2 regions of the Streptomyces sp. VTCC 41912 genome follow, and region 2 is predicted to be linked to the other one. Evidence: predicted binding sites of a transcription regulator. Region 2 holds the regulator's gene; the other holds the start of a gene.
The links. The regulator HspR, encoded in region 2, represses chaperone genes until heat shock. The targets are predictions, from matches to a motif close to TTGAGNNNNNNNNNCTCAA.
Positions count from the first base shown of each region.

Region 1: a site for HspR is predicted at 2,307-2,325, ahead of lon (endopeptidase La). Genes of this name have one in related genera too.

Region 1 is NZ_JBJMAB010000016.1:42,787-57,902, reverse strand. Features, by position in the region: gene ACJ6WD_RS22400 (spermidine synthase) at 1-44, opposite strand, end outside; gene ACJ6WD_RS22395 (rhomboid-like protein) at 272-1,141, shown strand; gene ACJ6WD_RS22390 (pentapeptide repeat-containing protein) at 1,263-2,186, shown strand; gene lon (endopeptidase La) at 2,348-4,789, shown strand; gene ACJ6WD_RS22380 (lysozyme) at 4,859-5,719, opposite strand; gene ACJ6WD_RS22375 (MarR family winged helix-turn-helix transcriptional regulator) at 6,009-6,503, shown strand; gene ACJ6WD_RS22370 (hypothetical protein) at 6,559-7,404, opposite strand; gene ACJ6WD_RS22365 (nitrate- and nitrite sensing domain-containing protein) at 8,026-11,052, shown strand; gene ACJ6WD_RS22360 (roadblock/LC7 domain-containing protein) at 11,049-11,543, shown strand; gene ACJ6WD_RS22355 (DUF742 domain-containing protein) at 11,540-11,941, shown strand; gene ACJ6WD_RS22350 (ATP/GTP-binding protein) at 12,030-12,590, shown strand; gene ACJ6WD_RS22345 (styrene monooxygenase/indole monooxygenase family protein) at 12,646-13,902, shown strand; gene tpx (thiol peroxidase) at 13,955-14,455, opposite strand; gene ACJ6WD_RS22335 (hypothetical protein) at 14,542-14,808, opposite strand; gene ACJ6WD_RS22330 (TetR/AcrR family transcriptional regulator) at 14,819-15,116, opposite strand, start outside.
Region 2 is NZ_JBJMAB010000036.1:83,184-98,299, reverse strand. Features, by position in the region: partial or broken gene ACJ6WD_RS33385 (Hsp70 family protein) at 1-471, shown strand, start outside; gene grpE (nucleotide exchange factor GrpE) at 468-1,163, shown strand; gene dnaJ (molecular chaperone DnaJ) at 1,209-2,387, shown strand; gene ACJ6WD_RS33370 (heat shock protein transcriptional repressor HspR) at 2,389-2,844, shown strand; gene ACJ6WD_RS33365 (hypothetical protein) at 2,951-3,355, opposite strand; gene ACJ6WD_RS33360 (hypothetical protein) at 3,769-4,143, opposite strand; gene clpB (ATP-dependent chaperone ClpB) at 4,329-6,980, shown strand; gene ACJ6WD_RS33350 (YbjN domain-containing protein) at 7,107-7,643, shown strand; gene ACJ6WD_RS33345 (hypothetical protein) at 7,743-8,987, opposite strand; gene ACJ6WD_RS33340 (pyridoxal phosphate-dependent aminotransferase) at 9,147-10,325, opposite strand; gene ACJ6WD_RS33335 (DUF2617 family protein) at 11,309-11,827, shown strand; gene ACJ6WD_RS33330 (polyamine aminopropyltransferase) at 11,961-13,682, shown strand; gene ACJ6WD_RS33325 (carbon monoxide dehydrogenase subunit G) at 13,789-14,730, shown strand; gene ACJ6WD_RS33320 (aldose 1-epimerase) at 14,834-15,116, shown strand, end outside.

The DNA.
Region 1 (15,116 bases), on a different contig from region 2:
GGCTCGGTGCCGGCGGTCGGATGCCAGGGGTGATCGGGAGCCATGCGGTCATCTTGGCCAACGCCCGGGGGCGTGGTCCACCGGTGACGGACGGCCTCCGGGCCTGTCTTCGGGGCGGCTGCGGGACGGCTCCGGAGGCGGGCCGAAAAGGACGCGGTGCACCGCACGGGGGTTGCGGACTGTGAGGGATGTCACTCGCACAGCTGACTCATGGCTTGGCCGTGCACAGTGGACCGCGGACGGTGCGTGCGGGTGGCGGAAGGGACGTGCGATGGCGAGTGCGGTGGAGACGGCCGGTGCTCCGCAGCTCGGGGACGGTGCGGCCGAGGGCGCCCCGGTGCTCCTGACCGGGCTGCCCCGGCAGCGCGGCGACGCGGCCGCACCGGTCGCCGACGCCCCGCCGGCCGCGCTGGTGGCGGCGGCGGTGGCCCCCACGCCGGCTCCCACCCCGGCCCGCCGGAGCCGGCCGCGCCCCTGGCTGCTGCTGCCCACTCCGACCGGCACCCCCTTCACGTTCTGCTACGCCGTCCTGCTCGTGGGCACCTCGCTCTACGCCGACCACGGTGACCCGTCCGTGGTCTCCGCCCTGCTCCAGGGCTCCAGCACGGACGTGGTCCACCTCGCGCAGGCGCCGCTGCTGGTGCTGGCCGCCAGCGCCCTGTGGAGCGCCGGCGGACTGCTCTCGGGGTTCGCCCTGGCGTTCCTCTTCGTGCTGACCGCGCTGGAGCGGCGGATCGGCGGGGTGCGCAGCGCGGCGGTGTTCTTCGGCGGACACGCGCTGGCCACGCTCGCCACCGAGCTGCCGGTCGGCTTCTCGGTCGCCGCCGGCGGGCTGCCGGACAGCTCGCTGCACCGCCTCGACTACGGCATCAGTTTCGGCGTGATGACCTGCGTCGGGGCGCTCGCCGGACTGCTGCCCGCCTGGCTGCGCTGGCCGCTGCTGGTCGCCGGCGGCTACCAGGTGCTGTCCGGGCTGCTGGACTACGCCGATCCGATGACCGACTGGGGGCACGCGCTCTCGCTCGCCCTGGGGATCGCCGCCTGGCCGCTGCTCCGGTACTGGCGGGCGCAGCGCTCCGGCCCGGCCCCGCTGCTCGGCGACCTCGGGCACCCGGCGCTGCGGCCCGGCCGGGCGGTCTGAGGCCGGCACCGCCCGCCCGGCCGGGCCGCGCCGCGGTGCACCCCGTCGATCGCGGAGAATGGGGCCCTTCGCGGGCGCCGTGACGAAGGGCGACCGCCGGCCGCAGGAGCAGAGAAGAACCGTGTCGCACGAGCGCCGCCGCCCCGCCCAGGACCGCCCGTCCACCCCGTCGCCGGCACCGGACGCCGCCCGGCTCCCGCTGCTCTCCGACTGCGGCGACTGCTTCGGCCTGTGCTGTGTGGCGCTGCCGTTCGCGCGGTCGGCGGACTTCGCCCTGGACAAGGAGGCCGGCCGGCCCTGTCCGAACCTGCGGACCGACTTCGCCTGCGGCGTCCACCGCGACCTGCGGCAGCGCGGCTTCGCCGGCTGCACGGTCTTCGAGTGCTTCGGCGCCGGCCAGAAGGTCTCCCAGGTCACCTTCGGCGGGACGGACTGGCGGACCGCGCCGGAGACCGCCCGGCCGATGTTCGACGCGTTCGGCGTGATGCGCCAGCTGCACGAGCTGCTCTGGTACCTCACGGAGGCGGTGGCCCTGCCGTCCGCCGCCGACTCCGGTTCCGCCCCTTCCGCCGGCCGCGCGGGAGCGAGTCGCGCCGCGCTGCCCGCCGGCGTGCACGAGGAGCTGCGGGCCGCCCTGGAGCGGACCGAGGAGCTGACGCGGGGCACCGCCGAGGAGCTGGCCGGACTGGACGTGGCCGCCCACCGCGGTGCGGTCAACGTCCTGCTGCTGAAGGTCAGCGAGTCGGTCCGGGCCGGGGTGCCCGGCCGGAAGAAGGAGCGGCGCGGGGCGGACCTGATGGGGGCGCGGCTCAAGGGCGCCGACCTGCGGGGCGCCAACCTGCGCGGGGCGTACCTCATCGCGGCCGACCTGCGGGGCGCCGACCTGCGCTCCGCGGACATGATCGGTGCCGACCTCCGGGACGCCGACCTGGGCGGCGCCGACCTCACCGGCAGCATCTTCCTGACCCAGGCCCAGGTGAACGCGGCCCGGGGCGACGCGGCCACCCGGCTGCCGGAGGGGCTGCGCCGCCCCGCCCACTGGTAGCGCCGCCCGCCGCCGGTGCTGGTCCCGCCCGCCCCAGGCGCCCCGCCCCGCAACCGAGTTGCCCCCACGTGATCGCTCACAGCGAACACGTCCGGGGGAACAACGTCGCGGCCCTCGGCATTGAGTGAGTAAAGCTCAACTTGCTTGCCGAAGGGGAGATCATGACTGCTGAGTCCACGGCGTCCACCACGCTGACCCTGCCCGTGCTGCCCCTCGACGACGAGGTCGTCCTGCCCGGCATGGTGGTGCCCCTGGACCTGTCCGACGCCGAGGTGCGGGCCGCGGTGGAGGCGGCCCAGTCCGCCGCCACGTCCGGGGCGGCGGGCGGCAAGCCCAGGGTCCTGCTGGTGCCGCGGATCGACGGGGCGTACGCGGCGATCGGCACGCTCGGGCGGATCGAGCAGGTCGGTCGGCTGTCCGACGGCGACCCCGGAGCGCTGATCCGCGGGCTGGGGCGGGTGCGGATCGGTTCCGGCACCACCGGCCCGGGCGCCGCGCTCTGGGTGGAGGGCACCCCCGTCGAGGAGACGGTCCCCGACCCCCTGCCCGGCTCCGTCGGCGAACTCGTCACCGCGTACAAGGCGCTGGCCACCAGCTGGCTGCGCAAGCGCGGCGCCTGGCAGGTCGTCGACCGGGTCACCGGCATCGACGACGTCCCCACGCTCGCCGACAACGCCGGGTACCTGCCGTTCCTGACGAGCGAGCAGAAGCTCCGCCTGCTGGAGACCACCGACCCGGTGGCCCGGCTGAAGTACGCCGCCGACGTGCTCCGTTCCCACCTCGCCGAGCAGGACGTCGCCGAGTCCATCGCCAAGGACGTCCAGGAGGGCGTCGACAAGCAGCAGCGGGAGTTCCTGCTCCGTCGCCAACTGGAGGCGGTCCGCAAGGAGCTGGCCCAGCTCAACGGCGACCCGGAGGACGAGGGCGACGACTACCGCGCCCGCGTCGAGGCCGCCGACCTGCCCGCGGAGGTCCGCAAGGCCGCCCTGAAGGAGGTCGAGAAGCTGGAGCGGGCCAGCGACCAGAGCCCCGAGGGCTCCTGGATCCGGACCTGGCTGGACACCGTCCTGGAACTGCCATGGAACGAACGGACCGAGGACGCCTACGACATCGCCGGCGCCAAGCGGGTGCTGGACGCCGACCACGCCGGGCTGGAGGACGTCAAGGAGCGGATCACCGAGTACCTGGCGGTGCGCAAGCGGCGGGCGGAGCGCGGGCCGGGCCCGGAGTCCGCGGGCGCCTCCGGGCGGCGGGCGGGCGGCGCCGTGCTGGCCCTCGTCGGGCCGCCGGGCGTCGGCAAGACCTCGCTCGGGGAGTCCGTGGCGCGGGCCATGGGGCGGACGTTCGTCCGGGTCGCCCTCGGCGGCATCCGGGACGAGGCGGAGATCCGCGGCCACCGGCGGACGTACGTGGGCGCACTGCCCGGGCGGATCGTGCGGGCCATCAAGGAGGCCGGCTCGATGAACCCGGTCGTCCTCCTCGACGAGATCGACAAGGTGGGCTCCGACTACCGGGGCGACCCCTCCGCCGCCCTCCTGGAGGTGCTGGACCCGGCGCAGAACCACACCTTCCGGGACCACTACCTGGAGGTCGAACTGGACCTGTCCGACGTGGTGTTCCTGGCCACCGCCAACGTCCTGGAGGCGATCCCCGCACCGCTGCTGGACCGCATGGAGCTGGTCCGGCTGGACGGCTACACCGAGGACGAGAAGGTCGTCATCGCCCGCGACCACCTGGTGCCGCGCCAGCTGGAACGGGCCGGACTGGCCCCCGGCGAGGTGGCCGTGAGCGACGACGCGCTGCGCAAGCTGGCCGGCGAGTACACCCGCGAGGCCGGCGTGCGGGACCTGGAGCGGTCGGTCGCCCGACTGTTGCGCAAGGTGGCCGCCCAGCACGAACTGGGCGAGCGGGAGCTGCCGTTCACGGTCGTGCCGGACGCGCTGCGCCCGCTGATCGGGCGCCCGCACCACATCCCGGAGTCGGCCCAGGACCCGGCCGAGCGGCGGACCGCGGTGCCCGGGGTGGTCACCGGACTCGCGGTCACCGGTGCCGGCGGCGACGTGCTGTACGTCGAGGCGTCGCTGGCCGACCCGGAGACCGGAGCCTCCGGCCTGACGCTCACCGGCCAGCTGGGCGACGTGATGAAGGAGTCGGCGCACATCGCGCTGTCCTTCCTGCGCTCGCACGGCGCCGAACTGGAGCTTCCGGTGGGCGATCTGAAGGAGCGCGGGGTCCACCTGCACGTGCCGGCCGGCGCCGTCCCCAAGGACGGTCCCAGCGCGGGCATCACGATGACCACCGCACTGGCCTCGCTGCTCTCCGGCCGTCCGGTCCGGCCGGACGTCGCGATGACCGGTGAGGTCTCGCTCACCGGGCGGGTGCTGCCGATCGGCGGCGTCAAGCAGAAGCTGCTGGCGGCGCACCGGGCCGGCCTCACCACGGTGATCCTCCCCAAGCGCAACGAACCGGACCTGGACGACGTCCCGGCCGAGGTCCTCGAAGCGCTCGACATCCACCCGGTGGCGGACGTCCGGCAGGTGCTGGAGCTGGCCCTGACGCCGGCCGCGAACGGGGAGCGGCCGGTGGTCCCGGTCGCCGCGTAGCCCGGTCCTGACACCGGTGGTGCGCACGGCCGGCCCGCCCCTGGGGGACGGGCCGGCCGCGCCGCGGCGTCAGCCGTTGGCCAGTGCCTGGAGCCGGTCGTAGGCCCCGTTGAAGCGGTTGTGGTCACCGACCGTCGGGCCGGTCGAGGTGTACTGCCAGATGGTGTGGAAGCCCCAGCCGGCCGGGAGTTCGCCGACCGACGAGCCGTAGCGCGGGACCCACAGCGGGTTGGTGGCGCCGAACGCCCCGGAGTTGCCGGTGCACTGCTGCCACCAGCTGGTGGAGGTGTAGATGACGGCGTCCCGCCCGGTGCGCGCCTTGTAGGTGGCGAACCAGTCCTTCATCCAGTTCACCAGCCCGGTCGCGCTCAGCCCGTAACAGGTCGCGCCGTAGGGGTTGTACTCCATGTCCAGTGCGCCGGGCAGCGTCTTGCCGTCCTTGGACCAACCGCCGCCGTGGTCGACGAAGTAGTTGGCCTGGGCGGCGCCGCTGGAGGTGTCCGGCGTGGCGAAGTGGTAGGAGCCGCGGATCATGCCGGAGTTGTAGGAGCCGTTGTACTGCTGCGCGAAGTACGGGTTGGTGTAGCTGGTGGACTCCGTGGCCTTGACGTAGGCGAACTTCACGCCGGCGCCCCACAGCGTCGACCAGGCGACGTTGCCGTTGTGGCTGCTGACGTCCACGCCCTCGACGGACGCGGTCAGGGAGGGCGGCGGCGGCAGCACGCCGCCCTTGGTGCCCTCGTGCTTGGCGATCTGGGAGCCCGCCCAGTCCTGTTCCGGGTGGCGGGGCTCGGGCGCGCGCGTGCCGGCCGCGGCACCCGCGGTACCGGGCAGGCCGACGAGGAGGGAGACGGTCGCGAGGAGGGTCCCGGCCACGCTTGCGCGCGAGCGCACGGAACGGTGGGGGGAGCCGGATCTGAGCACGGGCATTGCGTGCCTCCGTAGATCTCGGTGGATCTCGGTCGGTGACTTTGCGGAGAAGTGACCTTGAGGGGGGGAGATACCAGGACCACACTTGGTGTGGCCATGCCACAAATGACGATACGCGCGTAGACCCCCGTGACAAAAGGGGGTCGGGAGCTGCCGTTGGTCTAATCCTGCGAAATACTGTCCCAACTGCGGGTCCGTCCGGCCGGGAAGGAAATTTTCAGGCGACGGAAACGCACGGGGGCACAGCGGGGGAATTCCTGGATGTGACGACGCGGGAAAGGGCGCTGACGTGCACGACACCGGAGCCGGCGGAACCACGGCGGACGGCGAGCCGATGGGAGTGGACCCCGCCTTCCTGTCCCTGGAGCGCGAATTGGCGGTGTTCCTGCGCCGCGCCCGGGCCTCCTCCGGCGAACTCGCCCGCGAGGTCCACCCCGACCTCGAACCGGCCGCCTACGGGCTGCTGGTGCGGCTCGCCGACGCCGGCGCCCAGCGCGCCACCGACCTCGCCGCGTTCTTCGGCGTCGGCAAGGCGACCATAAGCCGCCAGTTGAACGCCCTGGAGAAGCTCGGCCTGGTGGCCCGCGCCCCCGACCCGCACGACGGGCGCGCGGTCCTGGTGCGGATCACCGACGAGGGCCGGGACCGCTTCAACCGCGTCCGCACCGCCCGCCGCGCCCGCTACGCCCGCAACCTCGTCTCCTGGGACCGCGCCGAGGTCGCCGAACTCGCCCGCCTGCTGCACCGGCTGAACGCGGAGCAGGAGGCGGGCGAGGAGGGGTAGGCCCCCGGGGCGGAGGGGGCGGCCGCCGCCCTCGGCCCCGGCCGCTGGTTCCGCGTCAGGGGACGACGCGGATCACCGCCGCGTCGTCCCGGACCTTGCCCCGCGGATGCGCGGTGCACTCCGGGTCCGCCGCCTCCAGTGCCCGCACCCGGTCGATCAGCGCCTGCGGCCCGGCCCCGGCGACCAGCGCCGCGCACGCGGCCCAGGAGCCCGCGCGGAAGACCTCCACCCAGCGGCCCGCGCCGTCGCTCAGCGCGGTCAGTCCGCGGACCTCGGCGCGCGGGGTGGTGCCGGTGACCGCGCGGACGGCCACCGACGGATCGGCCGCCGCGGTGAAGAAGCCGCCCTCGGCGTTCCGCCGCGCCTCCACCGCACGGACGTACTCCCGGGCCGCGGCCGCGCGTTCGGCCGACCCGGGGGGTAGCGCCCGGACCGCCGCCCGCCGGGCGCGGACCGCGGGCGGCTGCGCGTCCAGCCGGGTGTCGCGCACCGGATGCACCGAGCCGTCCGCCTTCTCCAGGAGCAGTACGGAATCGGACAGCACCAGGTGTTCCACGGCCTCGTGGGACCAACGGGCGGCGACCACCGTCGCCTGCGGCGTGCGGGGGTGAGAAAGGTCACAGGTGGCGCGGTGCGCGTCGGCCGTTCTGGCGAGGGCCGCGGCAAGAACCTCAGTCAGCGTCATGTCACGGCGTGAAACCGACAGTTCGAGCATTGCGCCCCCGAGCCGCGCGGTGAACCACGGCACGGAATGGACGCAGCCGTCGTCCCCCTCCGGCGGGGTCACCCCGTCCAGCAGCACCAGGGCGCCGCCTTCCCCGGAGGCAGGTAGGGCGACCGACGCGTAGTCCTCGTTGGGGCGTTGGGGGTCCCCCGGCTCGGTGGCGAGTTCGATGCGCATGTCGGAAAGTGTGCCGGAGGTGGCTGGAACCAAGCGGTGGCCGACGGCCACGACGGGCGGTGGGGTACCGGCGGCCCGGACGGCCGCGGCGGGCCCGGGCGCCGGCTGCGGGCGGGCATCCTTCCAGGACCGGCACGCATCTCCAAACCCGCCCGGGGGTTGCGCGAGGTTGCGGCCGGAGCGGGCGGCGCACGGAAGTTGATGGTCAAACTCCGATTGTTGTTCACTCGTTCAGGTGGCCGGACATGTGTTGCCGAGCCACTGCGCGGCGCCGGTGGAATGGTCGTTTCCCGGATCAACCGGGGTGGTCAGGACGTTCGTCGCGACGCGCAGAGCCGGGCTGTTCCCCTTCGCGGAATTGTGCGCTGCCGCGGTCTTCGCGCAGATCCGCCCCGCGAGCGGTGAGCGAACCGGGTCCGCGACGCCAACACGGCGTGGGCAGGCGAGACAGGAATGCGAGCAGCGGTGCGGAAGAAGCGGCTTCGGGGCGGCGCAGGGAAGCCGGGCTCACCGGCCGGATCGGTCTCGGTACCGGGCACGGGCCCCGGTGCGGGACCGGGGACGGCGGGCGGAGCCGGGGACGGCACGGGACGACGTCCCGCGCGGGTCCGCAACCGGCTCATGGGAGCCGTCGCGGTGGTCGCGGTGGCGGTACTGGGGGCCGGCGCCCCCGCCCTGATGACGGCCGTCCACGACGCGGGCGACAGCCAGCACCTGGTCGACCTGGCCGGGGTGAACGCCCAGGCGGTCACCCTCGCGCACACCCTCGCCGACGAGCGCGACGCGATGACCGCGTACGTCGCCGCCGGCCGCACCGGCCGCAACCTCTCCCCGGCCCCCACCGAGGACCAGCGCGCCCAGGTGGACCGGCAGATCGACGAACTGCGCAGCCAGGCCCAGGGCGTGGCCGGCGACACCGTCGCGTTCGCCGCCGCCGACAAGCTCCTCAAGCAGCTGCCGGAGACCCGCCAGAAGGCGCTCGCCGGACCGTCCACGGCCGAGCAGGTCTACGACGCCTACAGCGAGGCCGTCCAGGCGCTCGGCACGATCAGCGACGACATCGCCCGCGGCCTGCCCGCCCGGGCCGACGCCGGCGCCGCCGACACCCGCGCCCTGCCCGCCCTCGGCCGGGCCGTCGACCAGGCCGCCGCCTCCCGGGCGCTGCTGCTCGCCGGCCTCAAGGCGGGCGGCACCCAGCCTCGTCTGACCGCCGCCGCACAGGTCGCGCACGTCCGCGAGCAGGGCGCCCTCGGCGACTTCAACCAGGCCGCCAGCCCGGACGCCCGGGACCGCTACCAGCGGACCGTCAACGGCACCGACGTCGACACCGCCGAGCGCTACCTCACCAAGCTGACGGACCAGCCCTACCTCGACGCCGGGGACATCGCCCTGAGCCGGCGCCGGGTGGAGGCGGCGCTCACGTCCCGCATCGGCCTCATGCGCGGCGTCGAATCGGCCCTCGCCACCGCCGAGATCCAGCGCCTGGGCCAGCTGCGCGACGACGACGTGACGGACATGGAGATCGTCATCGCCCTGGAGGGGCTGTGCCTCCTGGTCGCCGTCGGCACCGGCATCTGGGCCGCCCGCACCCTCACCCAGCCGCTGGCCGCGCTGCGGATCGGCGCCAAGCGACTGGCGGCCGACCCCGGCCACGAGGACCCGATCAGCTACAAGGGCCGCAACGACGAGTTCGCCGCCACCGTCCGGTCGGTCAACGCGCTGCACGCCCAGATCGCCGACACCGCCCGGCGCACCGCCGAGATGGAGGGCGAGCGCAAGCGGCTGGTCGGCGGACGGCAGCGGCTGGTCGCCGAGCGGGAGGTCCTCCAGGAGCAGGCCGAAGCGCTCAAGGACGAGGTCGCCGCGCTCAACGAGCGGCTGGCGGTGCTGCGCACCGGCGTGCACGGCCGGTTCGTCAACCTCTCGCTGCGCACCCTGGGCCTGGTGGAGCGTCAGCTGGCGGTCATCGAGTCGCTGGAGGAGTCCGAGCAGGACCCGGAGCGGCTGGACACCCTCTTCAAGCTGGACCACTTCGGTGCGCGGATGCGCCGCAACAGCGAGAACCTCCTGGTGCTGGCCGGCGCCGAACAGCACGGCAGCAGCCACTCCGGGCCGGTGCCGCTGCTGGACATGCTGCGCGCCGCGGTCAGCGAGATCGAGCGGTACGAGCGGGTCCGCATCACCTCGCTGCCGCCGCACGCCCAGGTCGCCGGGTTCGCCGCCGACGACATCAGCCACCTGGTGGCCGAACTCCTGGAGAACGCCACCGCGTTCTCCCCGCCCGACGCCCACGTCGAGCTCTCCGGCTGGCTGCTGGAGAGCGGCGAGCTGATGCTCTCGGTCGAGGACGAGGGCATCGGCATGACCGCGGACCGGCTGGCGGAGGTCAACGAGCGGCTCGCGGACGCCGAGGCCGCCTCGACCTCCGAGACCGTGGACGAGGCGCTGGGCCTGGGCCTGTACGTGGTGGTGCGGCTGGCCGCCCGGCACGGCGCGCGGGTCCAGCTGCGGGACCGCGCGCAGGGCGGCGTCACCGCCGTCGTCGTGCTGCCCGGCTCGATCCTGCCGAACCGCCCGGGACCGGCGCCCGCCGCCCCGGCGGCGAACCGGGCCGGGGCGGCCGCGCCGACCCTCCCGGGCTCGATCGCGGAGGCCAACTCCAACACCCTGCAGACCCGCACGCACCGGCTCGACCCGGCGGCGCAGTCGGCCGCCGAGACGCCCGCGGCGCCCGCCCCCGCCCCGGTGGCGGACGCCCCGCAGGCCCCGCCCGCCGAGACCGCGCCGGAACCGGCGCCCGCCGACCGGGCACCGGCCGGCGGACGCGGGCTCGCCGGCGACCCGTTCGTCGCGGCGGCCGAGCGGGCCATCGACGCGGCGGGACTCACCGCCCAGGCCGCGGCCGAAGCCACGCCGTCCACCCCGGCAGCACCGTCCACCCCGGCAGCACCAGCCGTACCGGCCCAGTCGCAGGGCCCGGCCGCGCCGCCCGCCGCCCACGACGCCACCGCCGGCGCCGAACCGAGCCCGTACGGGCCCCAGTCACCCGGCCCGTACGCGGCCGGGCCCGCCGCCGGCACCACCGGCGAGCACAGCCGCCCCGGGGAGACCACGCCGCAGGCCGAGGGATCCCCGGCCGAGGGCGCCCCGGCCGTCCCGGCACCCGGCAAGCGGCGGCACGCCGCCCCGGCACCCGCCGACGCCGATCCCTACGCGATAGGCCCCGACCAGCACACCCGCCCGGCACCGGAGGGGACCCCCGACCGGGCCCCGGAGCCGGTCGCCGCCCCGGACCCCACGCTCCCTGACCCGGAGCCCGCCGACCCGGAGCTGCCGGGCCAGGCATCCCCGGCGCAGGCACCCGGTGCGCCCCGGCCCCAGCGCCGGACCACCACCGGGCTGCCCAAGCGCACCCCGAAGAACGTGGCGCAGAAGAAGGCGCCCGCCGCGCCCCGCAAGCTGGGCTCCGCCAACGCCGAGGCACTGCGCCGCCGGCTCGGCGGCTTCCAGCAGGGGGCGCGGGACGGCCGCCGCGACGTGGCGGCCGAGATCGCGGACAGCACCGCGGAGCAGACCATCCCACAGACGGACACCGACGGAGCGGGGGCCCCGGGAGAAAGCCATATCGGCGAGGAGGCACGCGATTGAAGGCGCAAGCGCCCACTGCGTATGGACACGGGCTGAGCACCCAGGCACGTAACCTGCACTGGCTGTTGGGGAATCTGGTCGACGAGGTGCCCGGCATCCATTCCGTCGCGGTGGTCTCCTCCGACGGTCTGATGCTGCTGTCCTCCGACCCCGAGCGGGCGGAGGGCCCCGCGCCGGACACCGGCACCGACGGCCCCCTGGGTTCCAGCGCCGACCTCGCGACCATCGTGTCCGGGCTCGGCAGCCTGACCAACGGCGCGGCGAAGCTGATGGACGGCGGAGCCGTCAAGCAGACGATGGTCGCGATGGACGAGGGCAGCCTGTTCGTCATGGCGATCAGCGACGGCTCGCTGCTCGGCGTCCACGCCACCCCCGACTGCGACATGAGCGTCATCGCCTACCACATGGCGCTCTTCGTCGGCCGGGCCGGTCACGTCCTCACCCCCGAACTCCGCACCGAACTGCGCAAGTCGATGGAGAACGTCCAGTGAGTAGTACCTCCAAACTCCCCGTGCGCGGCGGGGACCGCAAACCCGCGCGGGTCCGGCCGTATTCGCTGACCGGCGGCCGGACCCGGTTCGGCCACGTGCTCCTCGTCGAGACCTTCGTGGCCGCGCTGGAGGCCCCCGAGGAGCGGCCCGAACTCACCTCGGGCGGTTGGGGGGACCGCGTGATGCCGGAGATGCGCGCGATCGTCGAGCTGTGTCGCCGGATGCGCTCGGTCGCGGAGATCTCCGCACTGCTCAAGATGCCGCTGGGCGTGGTCCGCGTCCTGCTCAGCGATCTCGCCGACCAGGGAAAGATTCGCGTCTACGGCACCGGGCACGGCACCGGCCGGCCCGACCGCGCGCTGCTCGAAAGGGTGCTGAGTGGACTTCACAGGCTCTGACACGATAGCGACCGGGACGGGGCCGGTCGCCGGCCCCGCGGCACCGGCCGGCCCGGACACCGCCGACGCGGGGTTGCAGAGCTGGCAGATGGACCGGGCGCAGGCGCCGGTCGCCACGAAGATCGTGGTGGCCGGTGGCTTCGGCGTCGGCAAGACCACCTTCGTCGGATCGGTCTCGGAGATCACCCCGCTCCAGACCGAGGCGGTGATGACCGAGGCCAGCGAGGCGACCGACGACCTGACGGCGACGCCGGAGAAGACCACGACCACGGTCGCCATGGACTTCGGCCGGATCACCCTCGACCAGGAACTGGTGCTGTACCTGTTCGGCACGCCCGGTCAGCAGCGCTTCTGGTTCATGTGGGACGACCTGGTGCGCGGCGCGATCGGTGCGATCGTGATGGCCGACACCCGCCGGCTGGAGGACTGCTTCCCGGCGCTGGACTACTTCGAGAGCTGCGGCTTGCCCTACGTCGTCGCGGTCAACCACTTCGAGGGCACCGAGCGGTACGACGTGGCGGACGTCCGGGACGCGCTGACCGTGCCGGAGCAGGTGCCGGTCGTGGTGATGGACGCACGGCGCCGGTCCACGGTCATCCAGGCGCTGCTCGCGCTGGTCGGACACGCACTGGACGTCACGCCCGAATAGCCTCCTGACGCCACCCCTCAGCACCCCGAACAGCAGGAACAGAGAAGAGCCCGCCATGCGGAAGATACTCATCGTCGGAGCCGGCCAGTCCGGTCTCCAACTCGCCCTCGGCCTCCAGTCCCAGGGTTACGAGGTCACCTTGATGTCCAACCGCACCGCCGACGAGATCCGCTCCGGCCGGGTCATGTCGACGCAGTGCATGTTCCACACCGCCCTCCAGCACGAGCGCGACCTGGCGCTGAACTTCTGGGAGAGCCAGGCGCCGCGCATCGAGGGCCTGGGCGTCTCGGTCGCCGCCCCCGGCAGCCACGCCGAGCCCGGCGGCACCCAGCGGGCCATCGACTGGGTGGGCAAGCTCGACGGCTACGCCCAGTCCGTCGACCAGCGCGTGAAGATGGCGGGCTGGATGGAGACCTTCGCCCAGCGCGGCGGGCAGCTCGTCATCCACGGTGCGGCAGTCTCCGACCTGGACTTCTTCGCGCAGCGCTACGACCTGACGCTGGTCTCGGCCGGCAAGGGCGAGCTGGTGTCGATGTTCGGCCGGGACGCCGCCCGCTCGCCGTACGACGCCCCGCAGCGCGCGCTGGCCGTCGCCTACGTGCACGGCATGGGCCCGCGCCCGGAGCACCCGGAGTTCGACGCGGTGCGCTGCAACATCGTCCCCGGCGTCGGCGAACTGTTCGTGATGCCGACCCTGACCGTCTCGGGCCGCGCCGACATCCTCTTCTGGGAGGGCATCCCCGGCGGCCCGGTGGACGCCTTCCAGGGCGTGCGGGACCCCCGCGAGCACCTGGCGCTCACGCTGGACCTGATGAAGACGTTCCTGCCGTGGGAGTACGAGCGCAGCGCGGGCGTCGAACTCACCGACGCCAACGGCACGCTGGCCGGCCGCTACGCCCCCACCGTCCGCAACCCGATCGGCACGCTGCCCTCCGGCGGCCTGGTCCTGGGCGTCGCGGACGTGGTGGTCGCCAACGACCCGATCACCGGCCAGGGCTCCAACTCGGCGTCCAAGTGCGCCGCGGCCTACCTCTCCGCCATCGTCGAGCACGGCGACCGGCCGTTCGACGCGGACTGGATGCGGGCCGCCTTCGACCGCTACTGGGACACCGCCCGGCACGTCACCAAGTGGACCAACGCGATGCTGGCGCCGCCGCCGGAGCACGTGCTGAACCTGCTCGGCGCCGCCGGCCAGCTCCAGCCGGCCGCCGACCGGTTCGCCAACGGCTTCAACGACCCGTCCGACTTCGAGAACTTCTTCTTCGAGCCGGAGAAGACCGGCGCGTACCTGGCGTCGCTGACCGGGGCCTGACCGACCGGGACCGGGCGCCCGCCCCGCCGGGCGGGGCGGGCGTCACCGGGAACTACTTCAGGACGGCGAGGGCCGCGTCGTAGTCGGGCTCCTCGCTGATCTCCGGCACGAGCTGCGCGTGCAGGACCGTGTCGTTCTCGTCCAGCACGACGACCGCACGGGCGGCGAGCCCGGCCAGCGGTCCGTCCGCGATCGCCACGCCGTAGTCGGCGCGGAACTCCGGGCTGCGGAAGAGGGAGAGGCTCTTCACGTTCTCCAGCCCCTCGGCGCCGCAGAACCGGGCCTGGGCGAAGGGGAGGTCGGCGGAGATGCACAGCACCACGGTGTTGGCGAGGTCGCCGGCCTTCTCGTTGAACGTGCGCACGGAGGACGCGCAGGTCGGGGTGTCGACACTGGGGAAGATGTTCAGGACCTTGCGCTTGCCGGCGAAGTCCTTCAGCGACGCGTCCGCCAGCCCGTCGGCGACGAGGGTGAAAGCCGGCGCCTGGCTGCCGGTGCCGGGCAGCTCGCCGTTGACCTGCACCGGGTTGCCCTTCAGCGTGACCTGAGCCATGGGGCTCCTCCTTCGGTAGACATGTGGAAACCCCGTTGATCGTACTGTGGGCGGGGGTGCGGCCACGGAGAGCGGGGCCCCGCCCGTCAACGCCGCTTCCGCCAGGGCCACTTGGGCCCCACGCTGCCGGACCGGCCCGCCGGGTCGTACGCGTAGCGCCAGCCGCGGGGCAGCCCCAGGCGCCCGGCGGGGCCGGGGACCCGGCGGTAGACGTGCAGCTCGGGCGGGCGGCCGTCGTCGCGGGGCACCGGGATCTCGTAGGTCTTCGGGGGCAGGCCGGTGGGGCCGACCAGGACGGGGAGGACCCGGCCGTCCAGGGGACCGCCGACGAAGGGGGTGTTCTCGCTGCGCACCGCCCCAGTCTCACAGCAGGTGGGCGGCCTCGCTGACCACGGGGAGGATCCGGCGAGCCAGGTCGCCGGCCGGCCCGTCCGGGGCCTCGCCCTTGAGCGCCGCCCGCATCACCCGCGCGGTCTGTGCGTCCCGGGCCGCGGTGGCGGTCAGCAGCGCGACGAAGTGGTCCACCAGCCAGACCCGAAGTTCGTCGAGGGCGTGCTGCTTGCCCTCGTCGAGCCAGATCAGCGAGGCGGCCTCGACCGCGGTGATCCACATCCGGACCGTGGTCCGCAGCCGCGGACCCGGGGCCGGTTCGCCGAGGTGG
Region 2 (15,116 bases):
GGCACGGGCAAGGAGCAGAAGATGACCGTCACCGGCGGCTCCTCGCTGCCGAAGGACGAGGTCAACCGGATGCGTGAGGAGGCCGAGCGGTACGCGGAGGAGGACCACAAGCGCCGCGAGGCCGCCGAGACCCGCAACCAGGGCGAGCAGCTGGTCTACCAGACCGAGAAGTTCCTCAAGGACAACGAGGACAAGGTGCCCGCCGAGGTCAAGACCGAGGTCGAGTCCGCCGTCGGCGAGCTGAAGGAGAAGCTCAAGGGCGAGGACACCGCCGAGATCAAGACCGCCTCCGAGAAGGTCGCGGCCGTCTCCCAGAAGCTGGGCCAGGCCATGTACGCCGACGCCCAGGCGGCCCAGGGCGCGGCCGGTGCCGAGGGTGCCGCCGGCGGCCAGCAGGCCAAGGCCGAGGACGACGTCGTCGACGCCGAGATCGTCGACGACGAGAAGCCGAAGAAGGACGGTGCGGCGTGACGGAGGAGACCCCGGGCTTCGACGAGAAGCCCGACGTCCCTTCCGATGCCGCTTCCGAAGACGCGGCGCAGGCCGAGTCCGCCGACAAGGCGGGCTCGGCCCCGGCCGGGGACGTCCAGGACGTTGCGCTCCAGGCCCAGTTGGACCAGGTGCGCACCGCGCTCAACGAGCGCACCGCCGACCTCCAGCGGCTCCAGGCGGAGTACCAGAACTACCGCCGCCGGGTGGAGCGCGACCGGGTGACGGTCAAGGAGATCGCCGCGGCGAACCTGCTGTCCGAGGTGCTGCCGGTGCTCGACGACATCGGTCGGGCCCGGGACCACAGCGAGCTGGTCGGCGGCTTCAAGTCGGTCGCCGAGTCGCTGGAGACCGTGGTCGCCAAGCTCGGTCTGCAGCAGTTCGGCAAGGAGGGCGAGCCCTTCGACCCGACGATCCACGAAGCCCTGATGCACTCGTACGCGCCCGACGTCACGGAGACGACATGCGTCGCCATCCTGCAGCCCGGGTATCGCATCGGTGAGCGCACGATCCGCCCCGCGCGGGTCGCGGTGGCCGAGCCGCAGCCGGGCGCGCAGAACGCCAAGTCCTCCTCGGAGGAGGAGGCCAAGGGCGCCAAGGGCGGCAAGGGAGTCAAGGGTGCCAAGGGTGCCAAGGCTGCGGACAAGGAAAACGGTGGCCCGGACGAGGGCTGACGTACGGGCTGAGCAGGGATCCGCCCGGAAGGAGGGACGTCGAGGATGAGCACCAAGGACTTCGTTGAGAAGGACTACTACAAGGTCCTCGGCGTCCCCAAGGACGCCACCGAGGCGGAGATCAAGAAGGCGTACCGCAAGCTCGCCCGCGAGAACCACCCGGACGCCAACAAGGGCGACGCCAAGGCCGAGGAGCGCTTCAAGGAGATCTCCGAGGCCAACGACGTGCTCGGCGACGCCAAGCGCCGCAAGGAGTACGACGAGGCCCGGGCGCTGTTCGGCAACGGCGGCTTCCGGGCCGGCCCCGGCGGCGGAAGCTTCAACTTCGACCTCGGCGACCTCTTCGGAGGCGCCGGGGGCGCGGGCGGAACCGCCGGGGCCGGCGGCTTCGGCGGCGGGCTCGGGGACGTCTTCGGCGGCCTGTTCAACCGCGGCGGCTCCACCACCACCCGTACGCAGCCGCGCCGCGGCCAGGACATCGAGTCCGAGGTGACGCTCAGCTTCACCGAGGCGGTCGACGGGGCCACGGTCCCGCTGCGGATGTCCAGCCAGGCGCCCTGCAAGGCGTGTTCCGGCACCGGCGACAAGAACGGCACCCCCCGGGTCTGCCCGACCTGCGTCGGAACCGGCCAGGTCAGCCGGGGCGGGGGCGGTGGGTTCTCGCTCACCGACCCGTGCGCCGACTGCAAGGGCCGCGGCCTGATCGCGCAGCAGCCCTGCGAGGTCTGCAAGGGCAGCGGGCGCGCGTCCAGCGCCCGCACGATGCAGGTCCGCATCCCCGCGGGCGTCTCGGACGGGCAGCGCATCCGGCTGCGCGGCAAGGGCGCCCCGGGCGAGCACGGCGGCCCGGCCGGTGACCTCTACGTGGTCGTCCACGTCGACGCCCACCCGGTCTTCGGCCGCAAGGACGACAACCTCACCGTCACGGTGCCGGTCACCTTCCCGGAGGCCGCGCTCGGCGGCGAGATCAAGGTGCCGACGCTGGGCGGCCCGCCGGTCACGCTGAAGCTGCCGGCCGGTACTCCCAACGGGCGCACCATGCGGGCCCGCGGCAAGGGCGCGACCCGCAAGGACGGCACCCGCGGTGACCTGCTGGTCACCATAGAGGTGGTCGTTCCCAAGGACCTCGGCGACAAGGCGAAGGAAGCGCTGGAGTCCTATCGCGAGGCGACCGCGGGCCCGGACCCGCGGGCGGAGCTGTTCCAGGCCGCGAAGGGAGCATGAGATGGACAGCCGGGGCGGGCAGCGTCGTAACCCCTATGAACTGACCGACGAATCGCCGGTGTACGTCATCTCCGTCGCGGCCCAACTCTCCGGCCTGCACCCGCAGACCCTGCGGCAGTACGACCGCCTGGGTCTGGTCTCGCCCGACCGCACCGCCGGCCGGGGCCGGCGCTACTCCGCCCGCGACATCGAACTGCTGCGCACCGTCCAGCAGTTGTCGCAGGAGGAGGGCATCAACCTCGCCGGCATCAAGCGCATCATCGAGCTGGAGAACCAGGTCGCGGCCCTGCAACAGCGGGTCGTCGAGCTGCAGGGCGCCCTGGAGGGCGCGGCCAGCGCGATGCAGCAGCGGGAGGCGGCGGTGCACGCCTCCTACCGCCGCGACCTGGTGCCGTACCAGGACGTGCAGCAGACCAGCGCGTTGGTGGTCTGGCGGCCCAAGCGGCCGTCGGAGTGACGCCGTAGCGGATGCGGCGAAGGGCCGGGGTGGTGCGTCCACCCCGGCCCTTCGTGCGTCGCGGGGCCGACGGTCGCCGGTGCGCCGGGCCGTGCGGTCCCGGCGGTCAGCAGCCGTTGTAGCCGGCCGTGGGCATCGACAGTCGGCGGTGCACCTGCGACTTCATCGCGAGGGTGTAGACCGGCTCGTCCAGGTCGGCGGTCTCCAGGCGGACGCCCGCCGCCGCGCAGCGCGCGCCGAACTCGTCGGCGCCGTCGATGGCGTACTCCAGCGCCCGGCGGTTGGGCGTGACGAACACGTCGACCAGGCCCTCTTCGACGTCGTGCCACAGCGCGCTGTGGTCGGCGCGCAGCTGGTGCAGGCTGAGCTGGCAGGTCAGACGGTAGTCACGGGCCGCCGCCCACTGCTTGCACATGGCGTGCTGGCTGCGGTCATCGACCAGGAACGGATCCTCGTCCAGCTCGGACAGCGGCATCAGGCAGGCGATCGCCGTCACTCGGACCGAGTTCATCGTGCCCTCCGGGGCGTGGCGACTGTGGGGGCGACGATACCCCCGCCGAGGGCCCGGGGTGGAGGGGCTGCGCCGGGCGGCGAGGCGTATCCGCAGGCGTGGCAGATCTTCCAGCCGTCCTGGTTCACGGCCAACTGGCCGCCGCACCGGGGGCAGTTCTCGGCGGTGGGGCGGGGGCGCACCGTCCGTTTCCCCGGCGGGCGGCGCGGAGTCGTCGTCGTGTTGTCCGATGCCGACGCCATGAGGCCTCCAGCTGCCGTTTTTCCGCCCGGGACGGGCCCGATGCCGCTCGTTGATGTGCGGAGGTGTTCGGTTCCTGCCGTTCTTGAGTACCAGGTGGGTGCGGAGGGGCGGTTCCGGAGGGCGTGGTTTCGGCCAGGTCCAGACCTGTCCGAGTGGGGGGCGCCCGGCGCTCAGGCCCGGCCGAGGGCCCTGGTCACCCCGATCTCGACCATGACGCGGTCAGGGGAACGCGGCGGTGTCGAGGTCGCAGGAGAAGGGGGCGGGGAGGGGGAGGGGTTCGCCGAAGGGGACGGTGGTGTGCCCCAGGTAGTCGTCAGGTGGTCGTCGCCCTTCGGCTCGCTGAAGATCGTGACCGTGGACTTGGCGCGGTCGACGAGAAGACGGAGCGGAACGGCGCCCCGCGCGTAGGCGTGGCGCTCGGCGACACGGTCATTGCGGGGCCTGCTCGACGTCACCCCGGAACCCCTGGGGGTGTCCGGACCGAGGAAGAAGTCCAGGAGGGTTTCCTTGTCCGTGGCCGTCGGCTCGTGTGCCGAAGCCGTCATGCTGCGCCTCCTTGTGGTCGAAGGCGCGTTGCCCGTACGGACTATGCCGAAGGCATATTCGCTGACGTTTCGCTCGCACGAGTGAGCCTTGAGTGGAGTAGACTCAACTTATTGCACGTTGACCAAGGCAGGATTGGATAGGAAGCGCGCGGAGCGCCGCAACGCACGAGGAGGACCAGGCAGACGTGGACGCCGAGCTGACCAACAAGAGCCGGGAGGCGCTGAGCGCCGCCAACGAACGGGCGATCGCCGGCGGGCACGCGGACATGACGTCCGCGCACCTGCTGCTGGCGCTGCTCGCCGGGCAGGACAACGAGAACGTCATGGACCTGCTGGCGGCCGTCGAGGCGGACGCCGCCCCGCTGCGGTCCGGCGCCGAGCGCCAGCTCGCCGGGCTGCCGAGCATCCAGGGTTCGACCGTGGCCCCGCCGCAGCCCGACCGCGAGCTGCTCGCCGTCATCGCCGACGCCGCACAGCGCGCCAAGGAACTGGGCGACGCCTACATCTCCACCGAGCACCTGCTCATCGGCATCGCCGCGAAGGGCGGCCGCACCGGTGAGCTGCTGGAGCAGCAGGGCGCCACCGCCAAGAAGCTGCTGGCCGCCTTCGAGGCCAGCCGCGGCGGGCAGCGGGTGACCACCCCGGACCCGGAGGGCACGTACAAGGCGCTGGAGAAGTTCGGCACGGACTTCACCGCCGCGGCCCGGGAGGGCAAGCTCGACCCGGTCATCGGCCGGGACCAGGAGATCCGCCGGGTGGTGCAGGTGCTCTCCCGCCGGACGAAGAACAACCCGGTGCTGATCGGCGAGCCGGGCGTCGGCAAGACCGCGGTGGTCGAGGGGTTGGCCCAGCGGATCGTCAAGGGCGACGTCCCCGAGTCGCTGCGCGACAAGCGGCTGGTCTCCCTGGACCTGGGCGCGATGGTCGCGGGCGCGAAGTACCGCGGTGAGTTCGAGGAGCGGCTCAAGACCGTCCTCGCCGAGATCAAGTCCAGTGACGGGCAGATCATCACGTTCATCGACGAGCTGCACACCGTCGTCGGCGCGGGCGCCGGCGGCGACTCGGCCATGGACGCGGGCAACATGCTCAAGCCGATGCTGGCCCGCGGCGAGCTGCGGATGGTCGGCGCGACCACCCTCGACGAGTACCGCGAGCGGATCGAGAAGGACCCGGCGCTGGAGCGGCGCTTCCAGCAGGTCCTGGTCGCCGAGCCGACCGTCGAGGACACGGTGGCGATCCTGCGCGGCCTCAAGGGGCGCTACGAGGCGCACCACAAGGTCCAGATCGCCGACTCCGCGCTGGTCGCCGCGGCCACCCTCTCCGACCGCTACATCACCTCCCGCTTCCTGCCCGACAAGGCCATCGACCTGGTCGACGAGGCCGCCTCCCGGCTCCGGATGGAGATCGACTCGTCCCCGGTCGAGATCGACGAGCTCCAGCGCGCGGTGGACCGGCTGAAGATGGAGGAGCTGGCGCTGCGCAACGAGACCGACGCCGGCTCCGTGGCGCGGCTGGAGAAGCTGCGCAAGGACCTCGCCGACAAGGAGGAGGAGCTGCGCGGCCTGACCGCCCGCTGGGAGAAGGAGAAGCAGGGCCTCAACCGCGTCGGCGAGCTGAAGGAGCGCCTCGACGACCTGCGCGGCCAGGCCGAACGCGCCCAGCGCGACGGCGACTTCGACACCGCCTCCAAGCTGCTGTACGGGGAGATCCCGTCCCTGGAGCGGGAGCTGGCCGAGGCGGCGCAGGCGGAGGCCGAGCAGTCGGCGGCCAAGGACGCCGGCGGCGCCAAGGAGCCGATGGTCAAGGAGGAGGTCGGCCCGGACGACATCGCGGACGTGGTCGGCTCCTGGACGGGCATTCCGGCCGGGCGCCTGCTGGAGGGCGAGACCCAGAAGCTGCTGCGCATGGAGGAGGAGCTGGGCAAGCGGCTGATCGGTCAGGGCGAGGCGGTCCGCGCGGTCTCCGACGCGGTGCGCCGCACCCGCGCCGGGATCGCCGACCCGGACCGGCCCACCGGCTCGTTCCTCTTCCTCGGTCCGACCGGCGTCGGCAAGACCGAGCTGGCCAAGGCGCTGGCGGACTTCCTCTTCGACGACGAGCGGGCGATGGTCCGGATCGACATGTCGGAGTACGGCGAGAAGCACAGCGTGGCCCGGCTGGTGGGCGCGCCCCCCGGCTACGTCGGCTACGAGGAGGGCGGCCAGCTCACCGAGGCGGTCCGCCGCCGCCCGTACAGCGTCGTCCTGCTCGACGAGGTGGAGAAGGCGCACCACGAGGTCTTCGACATCCTGCTCCAGGTGCTCGACGACGGGCGCCTCACCGACGGCCAGGGCCGCACCGTCGACTTCCGCAACACCATCCTCATCCTCACCTCCAACCTCGGCTCCGCCTACCTGATGGACCCGTTGCTGAAGGAGGAGCAGAAGAAGGAGAGGGTGCTGGAGGCGGTCCGGTCCGCCTTCCGCCCCGAGTTCCTCAACCGCCTGGACGACCTGGTCGTCTTCCACCCGCTCGGCACGGACCAGCTTGAGCAGATCGCCCGGATCCAGCTGGACCACCTCCAGCGCCGCCTGGCCGACCGGCGGCTCACCCTGGACGTCACCGACCGGGCGCTGGCCTGGCTGGCCTGGCTCGGTCGGGAACCGGTCGCGGACGCCCCGGCGCCGGACCTCTCCTACGGGGCCCGGCCGCTGCGCCGGCTGGTCCAGACGGCCATCGGCGACCAGCTGGCGCGCGCCATCCTGGCCGGCGACGTGCTCGACGGGGACACCGTCCGGGTGGACGTGGCCGACGACGGCGAGCGGCTGTCGGTCGAGGCGGTGCGCCCCGCCGCCTGAGCGACGGGCGCCGCCGCCCCCGGCGGGCCCGCCCGCCGCCCCCGTACGCGCCGGAACGCCCCGGGCTTGCCAGGACCGGGCGCGTATGGGGGAGGATGGCAGGGACCATACGAAGGGAATTCCACGGTGAGCATCGACCCGTCCTCGATTCCGAATTTCGGGGGCCAGCCCGAACCGCAGCCGTCGGGGCCTGATGGTCCCGTCGTCCCCGACCAGGACCTGGTCAAGCAGCTCCTCGAGCAGATGGAGCTGAAGTACGTCGTCGACGAGGAGGGTGACCTCGCCGCCCCGTGGGAGCAGTTCCGCACGTACTTCATGTTCCGTGGAGAGGCGGAGCAGGAGATCTTCTCGGTCCGTACGTTCTACGACCGCGTCCACGGCATCGACGAGAAGCTGAAGCTGCTGGAGGCGATCGACGACTGGAACCGTCGGACGCTCTGGCCCAAGGTGTACACCCACACCCACGACGACGGCAGCGTCCGTCTGATCGGTGAGGCGTCGATGCTGATCGGCACCGGCGTCGCGCTCGAACACTTCGTGTCGAGCACGGTCAGCTGGGTGCGTGCCTCGATCGAATTCGACAAGTGGATCGTCGAGCAGCTCGGTCTGGAGGCCGAGATCGAAGGCGACTCCGACGAGAAGCCGGGCGACGACGAGGCCTGAGGCCCCGTCCGCGCGCCGGCTGCCCGGGCCCCGGAACCGACCTGTCGTCGGTCCGGGGCCCGTGTCGTGTCCGCCCGCGGGGGCAACGGCCCGGCCGTCTCACAACGGCATCGCCGCGAGGGTCAGCAGGTACGGCCCGTAGCCGAGGGAGAGCGCGGCCAGCCCGCCGGTGATCACGGCGGTGGTGCGCCGGCGGGCCCGGGCCAGCGCCAGCGCCGCCGGCAGCAGCAGCGGGAAGGCCGGCAGCAGGAAGCGCGGTTTCGACGCGAAGTAGCCGGTGCCGCCCAGGGCCAGCACGAGCAGCACCGTGACGTACCCGAGCACGGCGGCCGGCGGCCGGTCCGCCGCCAGCAGCACGTACAGCAGCAGCGCCACCGCGACCACGGCGAGGGCCATGAGATACGCCGGCGGGGCCCCGAGGAGCACCAGCCGCCGGACCGCCCGCAGCGCGTCCCGCCCGAAGTCGAAGCGCGAGCCCCAGCGCGCCTGCACTGCGAAGTACCCGAGCGGGCCGCGGCCGGTGCGCCGCCCGACCCACAGCACGTACCCCAGCCATCCGACCGGTGCCAGCAGCGCGGCCGCGCACAGCCGCCGGCCCGGTACGTGCCCGTCCGGTGCGCGTCCACGGGGCGCCGACCGCCGCGCCCCGCGCCGCCACTGCCGCCACTGCCGCCACGCCCGCACCGCCACCGCCGCCTGCACCGCCGCGACGATCGCCAGCGCACTGGGCCGGGCCAGCCCCGCCAGCGCGGCCAGCGCCCCGGCCCACAGGAAACGGCCGCTCAGCGCCGCGTACAGCGCCCAGGCGGACAGCGCGGTCAGCAGCGCTTCGGTGTACGCCAGCGATTCGACGACCGCGTGCGGCAGCACCGCCCACAGGACGACGAGCAGGGTCCCGGCCCGCCGCCCGTGCAGGTGCTCCCCCACCGCGAAGATCCCCCAGGCCGCCAGCAGCGCCGCGCCCCAGGCGACGATGAGTCCCGCGGTCAGCGGGTGCACGGGGAGCACCGCGCCGACGCCCCGCACCAGCCACGGGAACAGCGGGAAGAACGCCAGGTCGGCGCCCGGCACATCGGGCCAGCGCCCGTCCGGCGCGGCCATCCCGTAGCCGTGCCGCGCGATGCTCAGGTACCACTGGGAGTCCCACGACCCGCCCAGCAGGGACCGCGGGTGCCGCCCGGTGCGCCAGGCCCACGCCGCCACGCACGCCGCTCCGGCCAGCCGGATCCCGACGAACCACAGCAGCGCCGTCCGGGCCCGCCGCGCCGCGGCCCCGACGCGTCCCCACGGGGTGCCGGACGCCGCCGCCACGCCCCCGGCCCGCTCCACGGTCTCGGCGACCACCCGCCACCTCCGCTCACCCGGCTCGCCCCGCCACCGACTCTCGGCGCCGGTGCCTGGTGCCGCGAGCGGAGTGGGCGGATCGGGTGGCGGCCCGCCGGCGCCCGATCCGCGCGGCCGGGCCCCGGTCGCGCGCGGCCCGGGGCCGGAACGGGCGTGCGCCTACAGCCGCTTCAGCCGTCCCGCCGCCTCCTGGAGGACGGCGGTGCCCTTGCAGAAGGCGAACCGGACGAAGGGCGCGCCCTGGTCCTGGTGGTCGTAGAAGACGGCGTTGGGGATGGCGACGACGCCGGCGCGCTCGGGCAGGGCGCGGCAGAAGGCGAAGCCGTCCGTCTCGCCGAGCGGGCGGATGTCGGTGGTGATGAAGTAGGTGCCGGCCGGGCGGAAGACTCCGAAGCCGGCGTCGGCGAGGCCGGTGGCGAGGATGTCGCGCTTGGCGCGCAGGTCGTCGCGGAGCCCGGTGAAGTAGGCGTCGGGCAGGGCCAGCGCCTCGGCCACGGCGTACTGGAAGGGGCCCGCCGAGACGTAGGTGAGGAACTGCTTGGCGGAGCGGACCGCACTGATCAGTTCCGGGGCGGCGGTGACCCAGCCGACCTTCCAGCCGGTGAACGAGAAGGTCTTGCCGGCCGAGCCGATGGTGACGGTGCGCTCGCGCATGCCGGGGAACGAGGCGATCGGCAGGTGCTCGCCCTCGAAGACCAGGTGTTCGTAGACCTCGTCGGCGACGACCAGGAGGTCGCGCTCGACGGCCAGCGCGGCGATGGCGGCCAGTTCGTCGCGGGACAGCACGGTGCCGGTGGGGTTGTGCGGGGTGTTGAGGAGGATCAGGCGGGTGTTGTCGGTGAGGGCGTCGCGGAACTCGTCGAGGTCGAGGTGGTAGGCGCCGGTCTCCGCGGACGGGCGCAGGGTCACCGGGACGCGGCGGCCGCCGGCCATGGCGATGCCGGCGGCGTACGAGTCGTAGTACGGCTCCAGCGCGACGACCTCGTCGCCCGGTTCGAGCAGGGCCAGCAGCGACGCGGCGATCGCCTCGGTGGCGCCGGCGGTGACCAGGACCTCGGTGTCGGGGTCGTAGGAGAGCCCGAGGTGGCCGTAGAAGCGGTCTTGGTGGGCGGCGACGGCGGTGCGCAGCTCGGGGATGCCGGGGCCGGGTGGGTACTGGTTGCCGCGGCCGTCGCGCAGGGCGCGCACCGCGGCCTCCCGGACTTCCTCCGGTCCGTCGGCGTCGGGGAAGCCCTGGCCGAGGTTGATGGAGCCGGTGCGTTGGGCGAGTGCCGACATCTCGGCGAAGATCGTGGTGCCGAATGCGGCGAGGCGTCGGTTGAGCAGCGGTCGGTCCATGCGCGCCATCCTCCGCCGAACCTCTGGAGTTCCTCAACTGTGCTTTGCGCCGCTGGGGGCCCGGGCATCAGCCCCGTACCAAGGATGATGGAGGCCGCCGGCCAGGGCGGCCGCGCGGCGCAGGACGGCGCCGCGCCGGCGCACGGGGCGCCGACGGAGCGAGGCCTCGCTTCGGGGGAACGAAAGAGGAGGGTGAGGCGATGAGGTGGGGACCCGCGGTGCTCGTGGTGGTCGTGCTCTGTGCGGTGTGGGGGGTGGCCATGGCCGTGGCCGCGGCCATGCGCCGCGGCTCCCGTAAGGCGAGCCGCCCGGCCGGCAGGTACGGCGGCTACAAGAAGACGTCCCGCCGCAGCACCAGTGGCGGCGGGGGGAGTTGGTGGGTGGCCGGCGGCGGTGCCGACCTCGGCTCCTCGTCGGGCGGCGGCCACCATTCCCACCACTCCTCGTGCGGCGGGGGCGGCCATCACGGTGGCCATTCCTGTGGCGGAGGTTCTTCGTGTGGCGGTGGTGGCGGCTGTGGCGGTGGTTCCTGAGAGATGCGCCTGGGGGTGCTGAGGCGCCCCGCGAGGGCTCGCACACATGTGCCCACGACTGCGGAACGTACCCGTCCGCGGTCGTGGGCGCACCCCTTCCCGGGCCCGCCCGCCCCGTGCGCCGGGGGCCTCGCCACCCCTGCGCCGGCACACATGCGACCAGCTCATGCGCCCTTGCATATGCGCCCGGAGCATGGCGAGAAATGGCCCAACACCCATGATGCGATGGGGTGTTGAACAGGTGAGCTGCATGGCCCTCTAGGGGATGGAAACCAGGGCGAAGATGGGTAAAAACGCTGTGGGCGCCACATCATCCGTGATTCCCTCTCCTTGAGAATCCCCCAGTTCTCGGACCCCGCGTGGGCACGAGCCGGCAGGCAGTCATTGACCCCTGATCCCCATCTCGGGCGGGCCGGCCCACCATCCACTGCGTGCTTGCGGAGCCGACCCATGCTCACCACCTTGAAAACGGCGTACACCGATACCCGCGCATCCGACCTGGCCTGGGCCCTGGGCAGGGAACCCCTGCCGGCGCTGGCCGTACTGGACCTCCAACTCGATGACGCACACGTGCAGTTGAGGCTGCTGGGAGCGTCGCACCAGGTGCTGCTCGAAGAGGAGCACGGCAATTGTTCCGAGACCGTCGCCTGTATGCCGGGCAGCAGCACGCCGCTGCCGCTCGGTGTGGCCAAGCGCCTGGGCGACTGGGAGTACGAGTTCGCCGCACACGTCGAGACGCTCTCCCGCGGCTCGTTCGCCGGTCGGGCGCAGGAGTTGTTGGCCCTGGTGGCCGAGCACCCGCACGGCCTCGCCGGCACCTTCCCCGGCTCGCCGCACGCCTTCACCGCGATGTTGGCGCAGCGGCAGCAGGGGCAGGTGTGGTGGCGCACCTGGCACGCGTACCCGCAGGAAGGGCGGCTGGTGGCCACCCGTACGCGGGTCGGGGTGCGGGCGGCCGTCGCCGTCTGACGGTGCCGGCCCCGCTGTGCGGAGGGGGTGAGCGGCGCCGCCTCCGTCCCTCCCTCAACTGGTGTGCGCAGCACGCACACTGCACTCGTGTGGGTGACATAGCGCTACGAAATCGTCACGTAGCGTTCATGTCGTGATCGACCCGCCAGAGCCCCTCGTCGCCGGCGCGCTCAGGCCGCCGGAGGCCCTGACGCCGGCGCGACTGCCGGTGCCGTCCGGGCTCGGCCGGCTGCTGGTGCTCGCCGCGGTCTTCGTCTGCGCGGCCTGCGGACTGGTCTACGAGCTCGAACTGGTCGCCCTGGCGAGCTACTTGATCGGCGACTCGGTCACCCAGGCGTCGGTCGTGCTGTCCTTCATGGTCTTCGCGATGGGCGTCGGAGCGCTGCTGGCCAAACGGCTGCGCTGCCGGGCCGCGGTCGGGTTCGGCGTGGTCGAGGCGGTGCTGGCGCTGGTCGGCGGCGGCTCCGCGATGGCGCTCTACGCCTGCTTCGCGTGGTTCGGCCAGTCCCGTATCGCGCTCGTCGCCTTCTCGCTGGGCATCGGCGTGCTGATCGGCGCCGAAATACCGCTGCTGATGACGCTGATCCAGCGGGTGCGCCGGCAGGACGCGGGCGGGGCGGTGGCCGACCTGTTCGCCGCGGACTACGTCGGCGCGCTGGTCGGCGGGCTGGCCTTCCCCTTCCTGCTGCTGCCCTGCCTGGGCCAGTTGACCGGGGCGCTGGTCACCGGCGCGGTCAACCTCCTCGCCGGGGCGGCGCTGGTGCTGTGGCTCTTCGGCCGCGACCTGACCACCCGTGCCCGCTGGGCGCTGGTCGGCCTCAACGTCCTGGTGCTGGCGCTGCTGCTGGCGGGGATGGCGCTGGCCGGACCGTTCGAGCAGGCGGCTCGCCGGGCGGTGTACGGGGCCCAGGCCCGGGTCGCCGAGCAGACCGGTGTCCAGGAGGTGGTGCTGACCGGCGGCACGGGCGGTCCGCACGGCGTCGGAGCCGGCTCGGGACGCGGGAGGAAAGGTTCCGGCAGACCCCTGGAGCTCTTCCTCGACGGGCGGCTGAAGGTCAGCTCGGAGAACGAACGGGTCTACCACCAGGCGCTGGTGGGGCCCGCGATGGCGGGCGGTCCGCACGCCCGGGTCCTGGTGCTCGGCGGCGGTGACGGCCTGGCCGTGCGCGAGCTGCTGCGCTACCGCACGGTCCGGTCGGTGACGGTCGTCGAGATCGACCCCGAGGTGGTGCGGTTGGCGCGCACCGACCCGGGACTGTCCGCCCTCAACCGGCACGCGTTCGCCGATCCCCGGGTGCGGGCGGTCACCGGGGACGCCTTCGACTGGCTGCGCCGGCAGGGCCGTTCGGGCGGGCGGCGGCCGGCGCCCTACGACGTGATCGTCTCCGACCTGCCCGACCCCGGGATCACCGCCAGCACCAAGCTGTACTCCCAGGAGTTCTACGGCCTGACCGTGCGGATGCTGGCCGACGGCGGGCGGCTGGTGGTGCACGCCGGGCCGCCGCGCGCCCGCGCGTCGACGTTCTGGACGGTGTGGGCGACGTTGCGTTCGGTGGGCCTGGGCACCCTGCCGTACCGCGTCCCCGGCCGGCGGCCGGACTTCTCCGGCGGACCGGACCGCGCGATCGCGCCGGCCCCCCGGCCGGACGGGCCGGGCGGGTCGGCCGCGCTGCCGTCGGACGGCGCGGGGTACTGGGGCTTCGTGCTGGCCGCCCGGCGCCCGCCGCGCCTCGCCGTGGCCCCGGACGCCCCGTCCACCCTCGTCCCGCTGAGCGCGCTGCGGGCCGGACGGCTGCCGGAGCCGCACCGGCCCGGGCCGCCCTCGACGCTCATGCACCCCCGGTACTTGCAGTGAACGGGCGGGCGCCGCGCCGGCGGGGCGGGGCCGGTCCGCGGCCACCGGTGAAAAGTCGCGCCGCAGCGGGCACGGGTGCCGCGGGTGCTGGGTAGGCTCCCATGCCATGGAGCATGAGGTGTACGTTCCGTTTCCCGTCCGGACCGTGCGGCAGGCGCTCACCGAACCGGAGCGCGTGGCGCGCTGCGTCCCTGGAGTCCAACTCGACGCCGATGCGGCCCCCCACCGTCCCGAGGGGCGGCTGCGCTTGCGCGTCGGGAGCTCCACCATCACCTACCGCGGTGCGCTGACGGTCAGCGGCGACCCGGCCGACGGCCCCGGGGACGCCGCCCCGGCGGCCCCGGACGCGGTCGCCCCGGTGACCGTCGAGGCGAGCGGCACCGAGACCCGGGGGGACGGGACCGTGGCGCTGACGCTGACGGTCCGGTTCGCCCCCGCGTCGGAGCCGGGCCCGGGGACGACGTTGGTGTGCGCCGGTGCGGTGCGCAGCGCGGGCCGGCTGGCCGCCGCCGACGAGCAGAGCGCGGCGACCGCCGGCCGCCGGCTGCTGGACCGCTTCGCGGAGAACCTCGCGTCGGACCTCACCGACCGGCCGGTGGACGGCGGCCCGGAAGGAGAGGGCCCCGCAGCGGTGCCGCAGAGCGTCTTCGACACCGAGGTCCCGCCGCCGTCGCTCGATCCGTCGGGTGCTGCGGAGGACGACGTCAGCGTGGTGGCGGATCCCGACGAGCCGGTCGACGCGGTGGCGGACGACGTCCCCGAGGTGGCCTCCTTCGGCACCGACGCCGACGCCGACGCCGACGCCGATGCCGACGATGACGAGGCGGAGTTCGACGTCGCGCCCGTGGAGGCCGCGCACGCCCGCCGGACGATGATCGGCCGCAGCGCGGAGGAGGTCGACCACGCCCCGCCGCGCGGCCGGTACGCGCCGGTGCCCGCGCCGGAGACCGGCGGGAGCTCGGTGCCGCTGCGCTGGGCGGCGCCCGCCGCGGCGGTGGTGCTGGCCTCGGCGGTGGTGGTCGGACGGGTGTTGCGGCGGCGCCGGTGACCGGGCGGCCCGGGGGCCCTTCCGGGGCGTCGAGGCCGCGGGCGCGGGTCCGCGCCCGCCCGGGTCCCGGCGTGCGGCCGGTCGCACCGTTAGGGTCGCTTCCGTGAGCACCGAGAACACCACGCAGAGCGCGGCGCGGGAGCGCGGCGCGGACGGCGTACGGCTGTCCGCCGGGGACACCGAACTGACCGTGCACCCGGAGAACGGCTGTCGGCTGGGCAGCCTGCGGGTCGGCGGCACGGAACTGTTGCGGCAGGGCGCCAAGTACGGCTGTTTCCCGATGGTTCCGTGGTGCGGCCGGGTCGACCAGGGACGGTTCCGCAACGGCGGCGAAGTCCACCAGATGCCGGTCAACTCGCCCCCGCACGCCATCCACGGCACCGGTC